DNA from 3 places in the Undibacterium sp. Dicai25W genome. Region 2 is predicted to be linked to each of the others. Evidence: riboswitches for the same ligand, from Rfam matches in the RefSeq annotation. Region 2 holds a riboswitch; each other region holds the start of a gene.
What was found. Region 2 has a riboswitch for cobalamin ahead of ACO0KY_RS10180 (TonB-dependent receptor domain-containing protein). Riboswitches for the same ligand answer to the same signal wherever they lie in the genome.

Region 1 (4,285 bases), on a different contig from region 2:
GCGGCGGGCGTACCCACTGGTGCCTTTCCCGGGTTTGATCCTTTAACCGGATCCTTGTACGGAAATGAAACACGCTTCTTCACCATACAAACGGCTCCCGGTCAGACGCAAAACATTGATATGGCAAACGGACGTGGTGCTGATGTGCATACGTTTGGCATTGACTTCAATCAAAAAATTCATGATTGGGAAGTCAGTAACAAATTGAATTACGTCAGCGGCGATATGCAAACCAATGCGTTTTTCACTGGTAGTGTTCCGCAGACGATGAGTAGTTACCTCAATGCCGCCCTGACTAAAGCGAACGGTAATAGCGCAACTGTGATAGCCGGTGGCCTCGCAACTGGCGGTACCGCTACCTACACAGATGGCAGCGGTGCCGTAGATCCTAACCAGCAAGTGCTCAATGCAGGTGCGTGGTACGTCGATAAACAAATCAGATCGACAACCGATGAACTCAAATTTAGCAAAGAATTGATGAAGGATCATACCTTTACGTTTGGTACGTTCCTGGCCGATTATTCTTCACAAGATTTGTGGTACCTCGGCAATAGCGTGTTGATGACAGCGACGTCCAATCCTAAACCTATCAACGTCATTTTGAATAATGGTGCGGTGATTTCAAATAATGGTATCGATGGTCCGGTCTCGTATGCGCAGCATGATAGCTACAACGGGCAAAAAACGGCGTTTTTCATGGCGGATCAATGGAAGCTGAATTCTCAACTGACAGTGGATGCAGGTCTGCGCTATGAGACCCAAAGAGTGAATGCAACCTTAGGAAATATCACATCCGGAAATATCGATAGTAACCCGCTGCATCTGTATAACCAGGGCGCAAGTATGCTTACGGGTACTTATCAGTCCGTCACTCAGACAGACCATGCGACTTCCCTGACAATTGGTGGCGGTTACAAACTGACTCCGAATGTGAATCTGTATGCGCGCATCAATTCGGGCCATTTAATGCCACAGTTTGACGATATCCGTGGTGATGCAGGAACATCTGCCACAGCACCAGTGCAGGATATCAAGACCTATGAAGTTGGGATTAAGGCAGTCAATTCTGATTTTTCGCTCTATGCCTCAGTGTTCCATAAAGACTTTACAGGTATTCAACAAAGCCAGATTTTGACGAATGGCTCTACGGTCTGGTACAACTATGGATCACAGACTAATGGTGTCTTGTTTGAAGGTGCATGGCGTCCTTTTACGAATTTCCAGTTGGCATTTTCGGGAGATTATGAAGATGGCAAATATACCGGATTTCAAGGCATCGATAGCTCTACCGGCACAAGCAATAACGGTAATCAACTGCAACGTCAGCCAAAATTCCAGTCACGTCTGACACCGAGCTATCGTATTCCAACTTCCTGGGGTTCTGTCAAGATGTATGGTACCTACAGCTACATTGGAAAACGCTATTCGGATATTCAGAATCAGCAAGTTTTACCTTCTTACAACACGCTGGACGCGGGTATCCTTGCTGTCGTTGGCGACAAGCTTGAATTCCGTTTAACTGGTACCAATCTCAACAATACCTTGGGTTTGACAGAAGGCGACTCTCGTGTGTTGGGCGCTGGTTCTGGTGTGATTATGGCGCGCCCTATTTTTGGTCGTGCGTTTGAGGCATCGGTTACTTATCGCTTTTAATTTAAATTTGTCATTTAGTACTTACCCTTTTTCCGGATCAACTCCCCCTGTTGATCCGGTTTTTTTTTAAATATGTCGAAATTTTCAGAAATGACTTAAGTCCATCATTGGCTTGACAATCGGGGGCATTCCACCGCATCATCGCCCACTTCAGGTGCCTGGCAACCATGCCGGGAGAATCGGGAAGGCGGTGTGAATCCGCCACGTGCCCAACGCTGTAAAGAGGATGAGATTGGCAAAATGCCACTGCGACATAAAATGCGCGGGAAGGTGCCAGTCTCAAATGAATCTGAGTCAGAAGACCGGCCTGAAAATGTCACCGGGAGCTTGGTCAGGCTGCCCCCAATTTATTTGCATTAGGGGAATTCATGCAAACAACACCAGTTTCCGACACCTCGGATATTCACGCTTTTTCGCAAGAAGCGCGTGATGCGATCTACCACACGATTTTTTCCAGACGTGATGTGCGTAGTCAGTTTTTACCGACGGCAATCGATGATGCGGTGCTAAGTCGCATCTTGACTGCGGCACATTTCGCTCCCTCTGTCGGTTTTATGCAGCCATGGAATTTTTTACTGATCAAATCGGAGGACGTTAAAACCCGCGTGCAGCAAGCGTATATATCAGCCAATGCCGAAGCATTGACGATGTTTGAAGGAGAAAAGCGCAATACCTACCAACAGCTGAAGTTAGAGGGCATACGTGATGCGCCGATAGGCATTTGCATTACCTGTGACCGCGAACGCACTGGCAGCGTGGTGCTTGGACGCACGCATATGAAAACGATGGATTTATACAGCAGCGTTTGTGCTGTTCAAAATCTCTGGTTAGCGGCGCGGGCAGAAGGACTCGGTGTAGGCTGGGTCAGTATTTTTCATGAACATGAATTGCAAGCGGCGCTGGGAATCCCAGAACATATCGTTCCGATTGCTTATTTGTGTGTAGGCTATGTGAGCCATTTTTACCCCAAGCCAGAATTGGAAACCAAAGGTTGGTTACCGCGTTTGCCGATTGAAGAGCTGGTGTATTTTGATCAATGGGGAAATGCCGATGCCAATCAGCCTTTGATTGCCCATTTGCAGCGTGATCAGATGGCGGCGCAAGACATTGCAAATCGTGCCGCGATGCCATTACCCAAAGAATGAATTCGTTGATGAACTATAGTGAATTGTTGGTAGTTGTGATAGTAGCAAATTGAACCTGATCACGCCCACCATGTTTAGCTTTATACATCGCTTCATCGGATTTTGCTGACAGCTCGCTTTCACTCGTACCATCATCTGGGTACATAGCGACGCCTATGCTGCAAGAAATGGCTAAGTCATGCTCTTCGATTTTAAAGTTTTTGGCATGGCTTATACGAACTTTTTCTGCTACCAATAAAGCATTTTCAGTTGTGTTCACAGACCGCAGCAAAATGACAAATTCATCACCGCCAACACGTGCCACAATATCTGAGTCACGCACGCAGCGAGATATTCGGAGAGCCACTTCTTGCAATAATTTGTCACCGACCTGGTGGCCAAAACTATCATTGACTAGTTTGAACTTATCCAGATCGATATACAGTAAAGCGAAGCGGGTCTGATCTCGCTTTGCAACCATCATTGCTTGTTGTAGCCGATCAGAAAATAAGGCGCGATTGGCCAATCCGGTGAGCGGATCGTGATGCGCCATTTTCCGCATATTAACTTCAGCTAATTTAAGATCCGTAATATCGGCGATGACACCGACTAACTGATGCCCGACTTTTTGACCATCATGCATGTGGGTTGCGGTCAACTGTCCCCAAAAATGACTACCGTCAGGCCGACTATATTCACGCTCCAGTTTGAGAAAAGAGATTTCACTACTGAGTAATTTTTGTAGTTGGTCATGCGCTTCATCTTTTTGCGCTTCCGCGACACAGTCCAAATAAGGGCTACCGATCAAGCTATCTATCGTGCGGCCAAACATTTCTGCCATACGTTGATTGGCCATACTGATATAGCCATCGTCATTTGCCAAAAATATGGCGACACTTGAAGTATTAAAAATATTGGTGAGCAAGGTTTCTCTGATTTGCAATTCATTGACTGCGATGGCGAGGGCATCATCGCTTTGTTCCTTGAGTAACAATAAAAAACCAGCACCACCAACCAAGGTAAATGCAAATGTCATCAAGTAGGTGAAAGCCTGAATCGGCCCATTTTGAAATACCGATATTTGATTGGGATAAAGAACGGCATAAGCAACGCGGCAGGCAAGCATGATACTGAAGGCGATGTAGAAACATGCAACCAGAACACGTAAGCGAGAGGCCTGTATTGAGTACAGCATCAATATCGCCGTCATTGCGGTAATTGATCCGACGGACGCTGATGAAAGTGCGACTCTCAGTGCTGGCGTGGTACTAAACATCGAAAAAAGGAAAATGCCCGTGATGGTCACGGCGGCATACAAACGGGTGAACTTTTTTTCGCGTCGTTCCAGCAGGACAAAAGCCAGCCCCTCAAAAGCAAATCCCACGTACAGACTGCCATTGCCAACATCTGCCGATAGCCAGTCAGGGATGGTGCCTCGCGCACCGATCAGCATCCAGGCGAGTGCTTGAAAAATTTTTCCTGCGATATAACGACGGTAAGCTAACTCC
Region 2 (4,285 bases):
ATTCCGCAATGGGTGGGTTTTGATGCGTCATGGTTGCATCAGGCGTCGAGGTATTTTCCTGCTGTTGGATGGGTGGTCGGTAGTGTGGTTGCTGCGGTGTATATCGCTGCTTTGCAATGGTGGCCTGCGGCGATCGCTGTCGTGCTTTCTATGGGGGCGGGGATTTTACTGACGGGCGCATTTCATGAGGATGGATTTGCCGATGTATGCGACGGCTTCGGTGGTGGCATAACACCAGAGCGCGTGTTGGAGATTATGAAGGATTCTCGCGTCGGTGCTTATGGAGCGATCGGTATCTGCCTGATGCTCTTGTTGAAATTTGCCTTGTTGGTGAGTTTGCCGACAGTACTGGTTGTGCCCGCTTTATTAATTGCACATCCTTTATCGCGTTTGGTTTCTTGCAGCCTGATTTGGTTGCTGGATTATGCCAAGCTAGAGGGCAAGGCCAAGCCCTTAGCTCAGCATATGAGTTCGAATGAATTTGGTGTCGCTTGTCTGAGCGTGATTTTGCCGCTCGGAGCGATTCTGTTGTGGCAGCCAGTCATACTTGAGCGATTGCTTCCTGCTTTGATATTGATGCCATTGGCCGCGTTTTTTCTGGCGAGAACATTTGTTAAGCGCATCGGTGGATATACTGGCGATTGTCTGGGCGCTGTTCAACAAGTAACCGAAGTTGTTTTCTACCTCGGCTTACTGGCGCACGCTCCTGGCTAAACATGCGTCTGTATCTGATCCGGCATACTAAGCCAGACATCGCGCCTGGAATTTGCTACGGTCAGAGCGATGTTCCAGTCAAAGAGAGTGATATTGCTGAGCTGGTGCCGACTTTTCTTTGTCGTTGGTCTGATAGTGTTCCTGTGTACACCAGCCCACTGTCGCGTTGCTTGAAACTGGCGCAACAACTTCACTCTCATCCCATCGTTGATGCCCGTCTTATGGAGTTGAACTTTGGTGCGTGGGAGATGCAAACATGGGAACAAATTCCTCGCTGGCAAATCGATGCATGGGCGTCGGATACTGTTCACTATGCTCCCGGTGAAGGCGAAAATGTAATGCAAATGACGACCCGCGTCATTGCATTCATTTCTGACCTGCAACAGCATGCCGTAGAACAAGCTGTCGTAATTTGTCATAGCGGAATCATTAAAATTCTGAGTACTTGGCAGCGGGGAAATACTTCTGTCGATTTAGCACAACGGGTAGCAAAATTGCATGTAAATATTGAATTTGGTTCTTGCACTGAACTAGAAATACTGATGTAGTACTAATATTGTTTTTTTGTATATTGCTTGTGCAATTTGACCCGCATGCTTAACTTTCTGTGGCGTAATTTTTTGTGCGTTCCATGGTTTGACTGAGTCATGAGTCCTGAGTACTGATACCGCGTGCTAAGCGTTAAGCGAATGATAGAGCTAAGAAGAGCCCCAAGAATCAATGTTACCTGGCGTACCGGCATCAAGCTCAAGGACGGTAGCTTGATGTTTTGTAGAGCCGTCAATATTTCTAAAACAGGGCTGCTGCTCGATTGCCCCCAAAGACTAATGCGCAATCAAACCTATCACGCAATGATAGAAATTCCCTCCATAGAAATTCGCAGTGAAATTATCCGTGTCAGTTGTCAATGCGAGATCAAACACATCGTATTAACCGACGATCATTACCGGGTCGGTATTGCCTTAGACGGATTATCTGATTTGCACCAAGAACTCATCAACGCCTGGGTATCAAAGGCAAATCAAAAAGCCACTGTCGAATAGATAACATTTTCCTGCTATTTGTGTGGCTACACCTCTGCCTCCACCATATCACCTTGCCCGCATCGCCATCCATCTATAGAATGGCGGGGTTTTGGTGCTCGCGGACATGTCCATGTCTGCGGTTAAACGGGAAACATGATGTTATTTCTGTATCAAATCAATCAGGCTTTGTCGCTGTATCGCATCGCTATGTTGATTTCAAATAAGACTTAACGTGAATGTGCTGCCCCCGCAACGGTGAACAAATTGCTGAGCTTAATGCTCAGCCAGCCATCTTCCAATACCACTGTGCTATTTGCATGGGAAGGTCAGGTGGTGATATTTGTCAGCCCGGATACCGGCCAGAATACGTGAAGTAATACGAACGGGGAGTTTCGTCGTTAGCTGACGCCAGGCGTCTGACTAAGTTTGGGTAGCGTAAGCACCCGACGATCTTTGTTCTGCGATTATTTTGTTCTATGCAGCCTGCGGGGACGTTGGCTGCGTGCTCTATTTATTATCTATATCATGAATCTAGTTTTAAAACCTCTTGCCATTTCTTTGGCTGTGGCTGCCGCTTTTTCGGCAAATGCCTCTGCGCAATCTGTCTCCAATACTGCACAAAATGTCGTTGTAACCGCTGGCCGTCAGGTTCAGGCCGCCAAAGATGTGTTGGCAGACAATGTCGTTATCACTTCTGAGCAAATTGCAAACGCAGGTTCCGAATCTTTGGTTGATTTGCTGCAACAACAACGTGGTATTGAAATTACCCGTAATGGTGGCGCTGGCACGACTTCTTCTGTGTTAATGCGCGGTGGCAGCAATGCGCAAAACGTGGTCTTGATTGACGGTGTACGGTACAGCTCATCCACACTCGGCGGTGCTAGCTGGGAAACCATTCCACTTGGACAGATCGACCACATTGAAATCGTCTACGGACCACTCTCGAGTTTGTATGGTGCTGATGCAATGGGCGGCGTGATTCAGATTTTTACTAAAAAAGGCAATGGCCCTGCAGCATTGACAGCTTCTGTTGGTGCCGGTAGTTATGGTTTGCGTAAAATGCAGGCGGGTGTTTCTGGCTCATCCGGCAATGAATTCAATTATGCGTTGAACGTCGGTCATGAAAACAATATTGGTTTTTCTGCGACCAATCCGAATGCCGGAAAATATAGCTATAACGCGGACAAGGATGGCTATAAACTTGATAGCGCAAGTGGTAATTTCAACTGGCAATTGGCGCCAGGATATGAAACTGGTGTGAAGTTCATGCAAAGCCGACTGAACGCGCAGTTTGACGCAGGTTCATCGTATGATGACCACTCCGTTGAACAGTTGCAAACCATTGCTGTATATGGCAAAGCAAAGGTCAATGACGTCTGGACGGCTAATCTGCAAGTTGCTCAGTCGAATACGCTCGGCTATACCGATGCTTCATATGGTCAAAGTCAGATCGATACGCATCAGAATCTGTTCAGCTTACAAAATGATATTCGCCTTGGTAAAGACGTATTACAAGTGATCGCAGAAAGTCGTCAAGAAAAAGTCAGAGGTACTACTGCAGAATTGAACCAGAAACGCACGACTAATTCAGTTGCAGCTTCTTACGTATGGAAGTTAGACGCCCATTTAGCTAGTGTTAGCATTCGTAATGATAATAGCTCTGTGTACGGTTCAAATACGACTGGCAGCCTTGCTTATGGCTATCGTTTGACGCCAGACTGGCGCGTCAATGCCAGCTACGGCACAAGCTTCCGTGCTCCGACTTTCAATGAACTTTACTATCCAGGCTATGGTATTGCGAGTAACCAGCCGGAAAAAGCAAAAAATGCAGAAATTGGTGTGTATTACGAGCAGGGCGTAAATCAGTTGAGTGCCGTGTACTATCAAAACAAAGCGACTAATTTATTGGTCAGTACCAATGTTTGCCCAGTTCAACAATCTACGCATCTATACGGGTGTGCTTATAACGTCGACAAAGCAACCATGTCTGGTTTGACTTTGGGCGCCAATACCCGTCTCGGCGACCTGGCATTGCGCGGTGCTTTAGATTTCCAGAATCCGGTTGATGACACAACAGGCAAACGTCTGGCACGTCGCGCTAAGCAGCATGCGAGCTTTTCTGCCGAATATACTTTGGCACAAGCGAAACTCGGCGTAGAAACAATTTTCTCTGGCGATCGTTTTGATAACGTCACTAACACGCGTACGTTGAGCGGTTATAGCCTGATGAATTTGTATGGCACCTATGCGTTGAACAAAGATCTGTCTGCGGTAGCACGTTGGAATAACGTGTTAAACAAAGACTATGCACTGGCCTATGGTTATAACACACCGGGTTCGAATGTGTATGTCGGCCTGAACTACGGTTTTAAATAATTCAGGACAGTCGAAAAACCATCCCGGCAAAATTAGTATTACTCGCTGGGGTGGTTTTTGCGAAGTGGGAATTGCAAAGTAGTACCAGATGTTTTAACGAAAATTCGGTGACCTCGAACGAACTTGGAAGCCAAATTTTGATGCATAGTTTGAACGCCGAGTTTGAATGT
Region 3 (4,285 bases), on a different contig from region 2:
TTGGCGCATTGGGTTTCTCATGTTTAGTGACACGTGGCACTCCGTTGCAGGCAGTGCGCGAGTCTCGTCGTTTGATTGATGCGCTGGGGTGGGCTTTGGTGTTGCCACAATTGTTGGCGATGCTGGGTGGGGTTTTCGTTGCTGCGCATACCGGTCAGTCCATACAAACTCTGGTCAGTATGGTGGTTAACCCTGATAGTCGCCTCAGTCTGGTGGTTGCGTATTGTGTTGGTATGGCGATCATGACGATGATCATGGGAAATGGCTTTGCTGCATTTCCGATTATGACCGCCGGGATAGCATTACCATTTTTGATTGTTGGTCAACATGCAAACCCGGCGACTGTGGTCGCGATAGGGATGTTCTCCGGTTATTGTGGTACTTTAATGACGCCAATGGCCGCCAACTACAATATTGTGCCTGCCGCATTATTGGAGTTAAAAGATAAGTATCTTGTGATTAAGACGCAGATACCAACGGCGTTGATGGTATTGGCTTGCAATATCGTGCTGATGTACTTTTTAGCTTTTTCTAAATAAAGTGTGATGGTTTTATGCGTAAAATTTTATTGACCGGTTTTGCCCCGTTTGGTGCGGAGACGACGAACCCCTCGTGGGATGCGGTGCAGGTGCTCGATGGCCAGATGATCGACGATGCACAGATTGTCAGCCTTCAACTTCCATGCGAGTTCGATGTTTGCTTGCAAGTGCTGGAGGATGCAATGCATGAGCACCGGCCTGAAGTCGTGTTGAGCATGGGACAGGCTGGGGGGCGTGTCGATATCACGGTTGAGCGGGTGGCAATCAATATTAACGATGCCAGAATCCCGGATAACATCGGGCAGCAACCGATTGATACGCCGGTAGCAGAACATGGCCCGGTAGGCTATTTCAGCAGTTTGCCGATCAAAGCCATCGTACAAGCTTTGCGAGAGCATGGGATTCCTGCTTCGGTGTCACATACCGCTGGTACTTATGTCTGCAATCACGTGTTCTATGGCCTGATGCATTTATTGCCTAACCACCCAAGCGTAAAGCGTGCGGGGTTTGTTCATGTTCCGTATTCGCCCGATCAGGCTGCTGCTCATCCGGGGGCTGCAAGTATGGCAGTCACGACGATGACGGTAGCAATACGATTGATGTTGGAAACAACGCTGCACACGGCGCATGATATTCACGTCAGCGGTGGAATTACGCATTAAATCGCATTCAGAATTTTTGTGTTGTAAAAGCGGTTTGAAAAATCAGCGCAATAAGTTGTTTCAGATTCATAAAAAAATCAGGTAGAATTCCTGTCGTGTTAAGGTGTTTTTTTGTTTTCCGCAAAAAAATTAAACGGGAAGCCGGTGCGCAGATGATTTCAGTTTCATCGCAAACCCGGCACTGCCCCCGCAAAGGTAAATGAGTTAACTTCGGTTAATGCTGCGCAATATGCCACTGTGTTTTTTACATGGGAAGGCGCGTCAGCTGGAATTTTTCCGCTCATCAGTCCTGATACCGGCCTTATGCACTAGCGGCAATTTCGCGGTGGGCGATGCTTGCGTAATCCGTGCTCGCGCACGCGTTCCGTATCCATTTCTTTTCCCAGATTGCCATTTTTTGCCACGCGGGTGTGCGGGTGGAAAATGACGTTCGTACTCTCAATTGGCGTTCCTGAGTTTCCATGGCTTTGGCTTTTGCTATATGCTGTTGCGCCTTTGTTTTGATTTTGATTCTGGCTAAGCTAAGGATCAAAGAGAGATGTTATTTTTTTCTATTCATCATTATCGATGATGACACACGCTGGCGATGATTGACTCTTTTGATGAGGAATCGCTATGCATATCGAACCAGGCATGATTGCTCCGGCTAAACTGGCTTTTGCCGCTGTGACTGCATCCGCAGTATATCTCGGCTATTTACCGCAATTATTTCGTCGCCCCGCTTTGCTATTGCGTACAGCGCTGGCGGCCATTTTCTTCTCTATGTTTATGCAGGCTTTCCACATGCAAGTGGGGCCATCGGAACTGCATTTTATTGGTGCTATTCCTATTTATCTGAGCTTTGGATTTTTGCCTACTTTGTTTGGCTTTGCACTAGGTTTGCTGTTGCAAGGCGCTTTGTTTGAACCACAAGATCTGGTGCATCTGGCAGTGAATAGTCTGAGCCTTGCAGTGCCTCTCATGGCGATGCATTACAGCTTTGGACGCAAGTTGCAGAGCGTTAATGTCACCACCTTACTCAAGTTAGATGCGATGTATTACAGCGGCGTCACTTTGATGGTGGGTTTTTGGTTGGCTGTCTCCAATCCTGCGACCTCGTTTTTGGCATGGGCTCAATTTGCTTCCAGTTATCTGAGCTTGGTGTTGCTGGAGCCGGTTTTTAGTTTGGGTATTTTATGGCTGATACGTCGTTTCTCGCATAGAAAATTAGTGGCCTTGTGCTTATACGAAGGCACGCTGTCTGCTTCTTCCATCGCTTCTAGTTCTGACGTATGAAGCAGATTGCGACGACTGACAAACCCGGCACGGTTTGGTTTGTTGGTGCGGGGCCGGGTGATCCTGATCTGTTGACAGTCAAAGGACGCGATCTGATTGCCCGTGCTGGCGCCATTTTATTTGCCGGGTCACTGGTGAATGAAGCGGCCACGCGCTGGGCGCCACCTGATTGCGTCATTGCTGATTCTAAAGAAATGACGTTGGAGCAAATGGCGACATGGCTGATAGTGCAGGCACATCAACACCAAACCGTGATACGACTGCAAACCGGAGATCCGGGTTTATATGGTGCGTTGATTGAAGTCGTTCAATCGCTGGATGCGGCGGGGATTGCGGTACAGGTCGTACCTGGCGTGTCATCGGCAATGGCATCCGCCGCGGCTGCGGTCGAGAGTCTGACTTTACCCGAGATCACCCAAACCGTCATTTTGACGCGAGTGGAAGGGCGTACGCCGATGCCAGAAGGTGAATCGCTGGAAGAACTTGCCAGTCATCACACGACCCTGTGCATTTTTTTGAGTATCACTTTACTCGGACGCGTAACCAAGTCGCTGATCGCCGCTGGCTGGTCTCCTGATGCACCGATATTAGTGGTCCACAAAGCCAGTTGGCCAGAACAGGAAAAAATCATCCGTGGCACGATTTCAACGATACAACAATTGTGTCGTGAAGCGAAAGTGGCAAGTCAGGCCATGATTATTGCCAGCCCGACGTTAGGGGCGCGGCAATGGACGACTCTGATCAAATCAAAACTGTATGACGCTAGTTTTACTCATCGTTTTCGTCGCGCCAGTGTCACGGCGACCACCAATGCTGATGCTGCCCCTTTGCCGCCTGATGCAAATAGCGCGGCCACTCCTTATTCAATAGAGAGTTTATGAAAAAAGATACGATTTTGTTAGTCGGACATGGTTCCCGCGAGGCTTCCGGCAATGATGAAATTTTAGACTTCGCTGCGCAATGGCGTTTGCGTCAACCTGATTGGCGCATTGAGGTTTGCTTCATCGAATTTTCTGAGGTCACGATGAGTGTTGGCCTGGCACGCGCCGCAGAACACGCAGATCGTGTATTGGTATTGCCGCTCATTCTGAATGCGGCGGGGCATGTGAAAATGGATATTCCGCAAGCGATTGATGGCGCGCGGATCAAGTTTCCGCAAACGCAGTTTTTATACGCACCGCACCTTACGGCTTGTGATCCTATCCTGAGCATCCTCAAACGCCGCTTACGCAAAGCGATGCAAGCTTTAGATATGCCCGATCCGACGACGACAGGTGTCATCGTATTGGGACGCGGTTCGTCTGACCGTCAGGCTAATGGTGACATGGCAAAAATGGCGCGCTGGTTAATGGAAGAAGGAGATCATGAGTTAGTCGATCTGGCATTTACCGGCATCACTTATCCTCGTATAGAAAAGGTCGTTCAACGGCAAAACATGCTGGGAATGACGCAGATTGTTGTGCTGCCTTATTACTTGTACAACGGTACGCTGGTCGAACGCATCAAACGTCAGGTTGAGCATTTGAAGACGCAATATCCACACATACGCTTTACCGCGAGCACTTATTTTGGATTTGAAAAAGAAGTCTTTGAATTGCTGGAACAGCGTGTACATGATTTGCAGCATGGACATCAGGATTCAAAAATGCCCTGTGATGGCTGTAAGTTCCGTGATTTTGCAGTTGAACATGGTTTAGGTGGACATCATCACGATGATGCGCAGCATCACCACCATCATCATGAGCATGAACATATGCCAGTCATTGCGATCAAGGCAACGGCAATTAATCATCACCATGAACATAATCA

Region 1: another riboswitch for cobalamin. It lies ahead of bluB (5,6-dimethylbenzimidazole synthase); the one in region 2 lies ahead of ACO0KY_RS10180 (TonB-dependent receptor domain-containing protein).
Region 3: another riboswitch for cobalamin. It lies ahead of ACO0KY_RS02270 (energy-coupling factor ABC transporter permease); the one in region 2 lies ahead of ACO0KY_RS10180 (TonB-dependent receptor domain-containing protein).

What each region holds. Positions count from the first base shown of each region.
Region 1 is NZ_JBMPOQ010000001.1:458,502-462,786, forward strand. It holds gene ACO0KY_RS02200 (TonB-dependent receptor domain-containing protein) at 1-1,653, shown strand, start outside; cobalamin riboswitch at 1,789-1,978, shown strand; gene bluB (5,6-dimethylbenzimidazole synthase) at 2,022-2,798, shown strand; gene ACO0KY_RS02210 (diguanylate cyclase domain-containing protein) at 2,812-4,285, opposite strand, start outside.
Region 2 is NZ_JBMPOQ010000007.1:69,881-74,165, reverse strand. It holds gene ACO0KY_RS10195 (adenosylcobinamide-GDP ribazoletransferase) at 1-714, shown strand, start outside; gene ACO0KY_RS10190 (histidine phosphatase family protein) at 717-1,262, shown strand; gene ACO0KY_RS10185 (PilZ domain-containing protein) at 1,404-1,757, shown strand; cobalamin riboswitch at 1,833-2,117, shown strand; gene ACO0KY_RS10180 (TonB-dependent receptor domain-containing protein) at 2,265-4,115, shown strand.
Region 3 is NZ_JBMPOQ010000001.1:474,580-478,864, forward strand. It holds gene ACO0KY_RS02260 (DUF979 domain-containing protein) at 1-539, shown strand, start outside; gene pcp (pyroglutamyl-peptidase I) at 554-1,201, shown strand; cobalamin riboswitch at 1,287-1,519, shown strand; gene ACO0KY_RS02270 (energy-coupling factor ABC transporter permease) at 1,817-2,476, shown strand; gene cobM (precorrin-4 C(11)-methyltransferase) at 2,473-3,357, shown strand; gene ACO0KY_RS02280 (sirohydrochlorin chelatase) at 3,354-4,285, shown strand, end outside.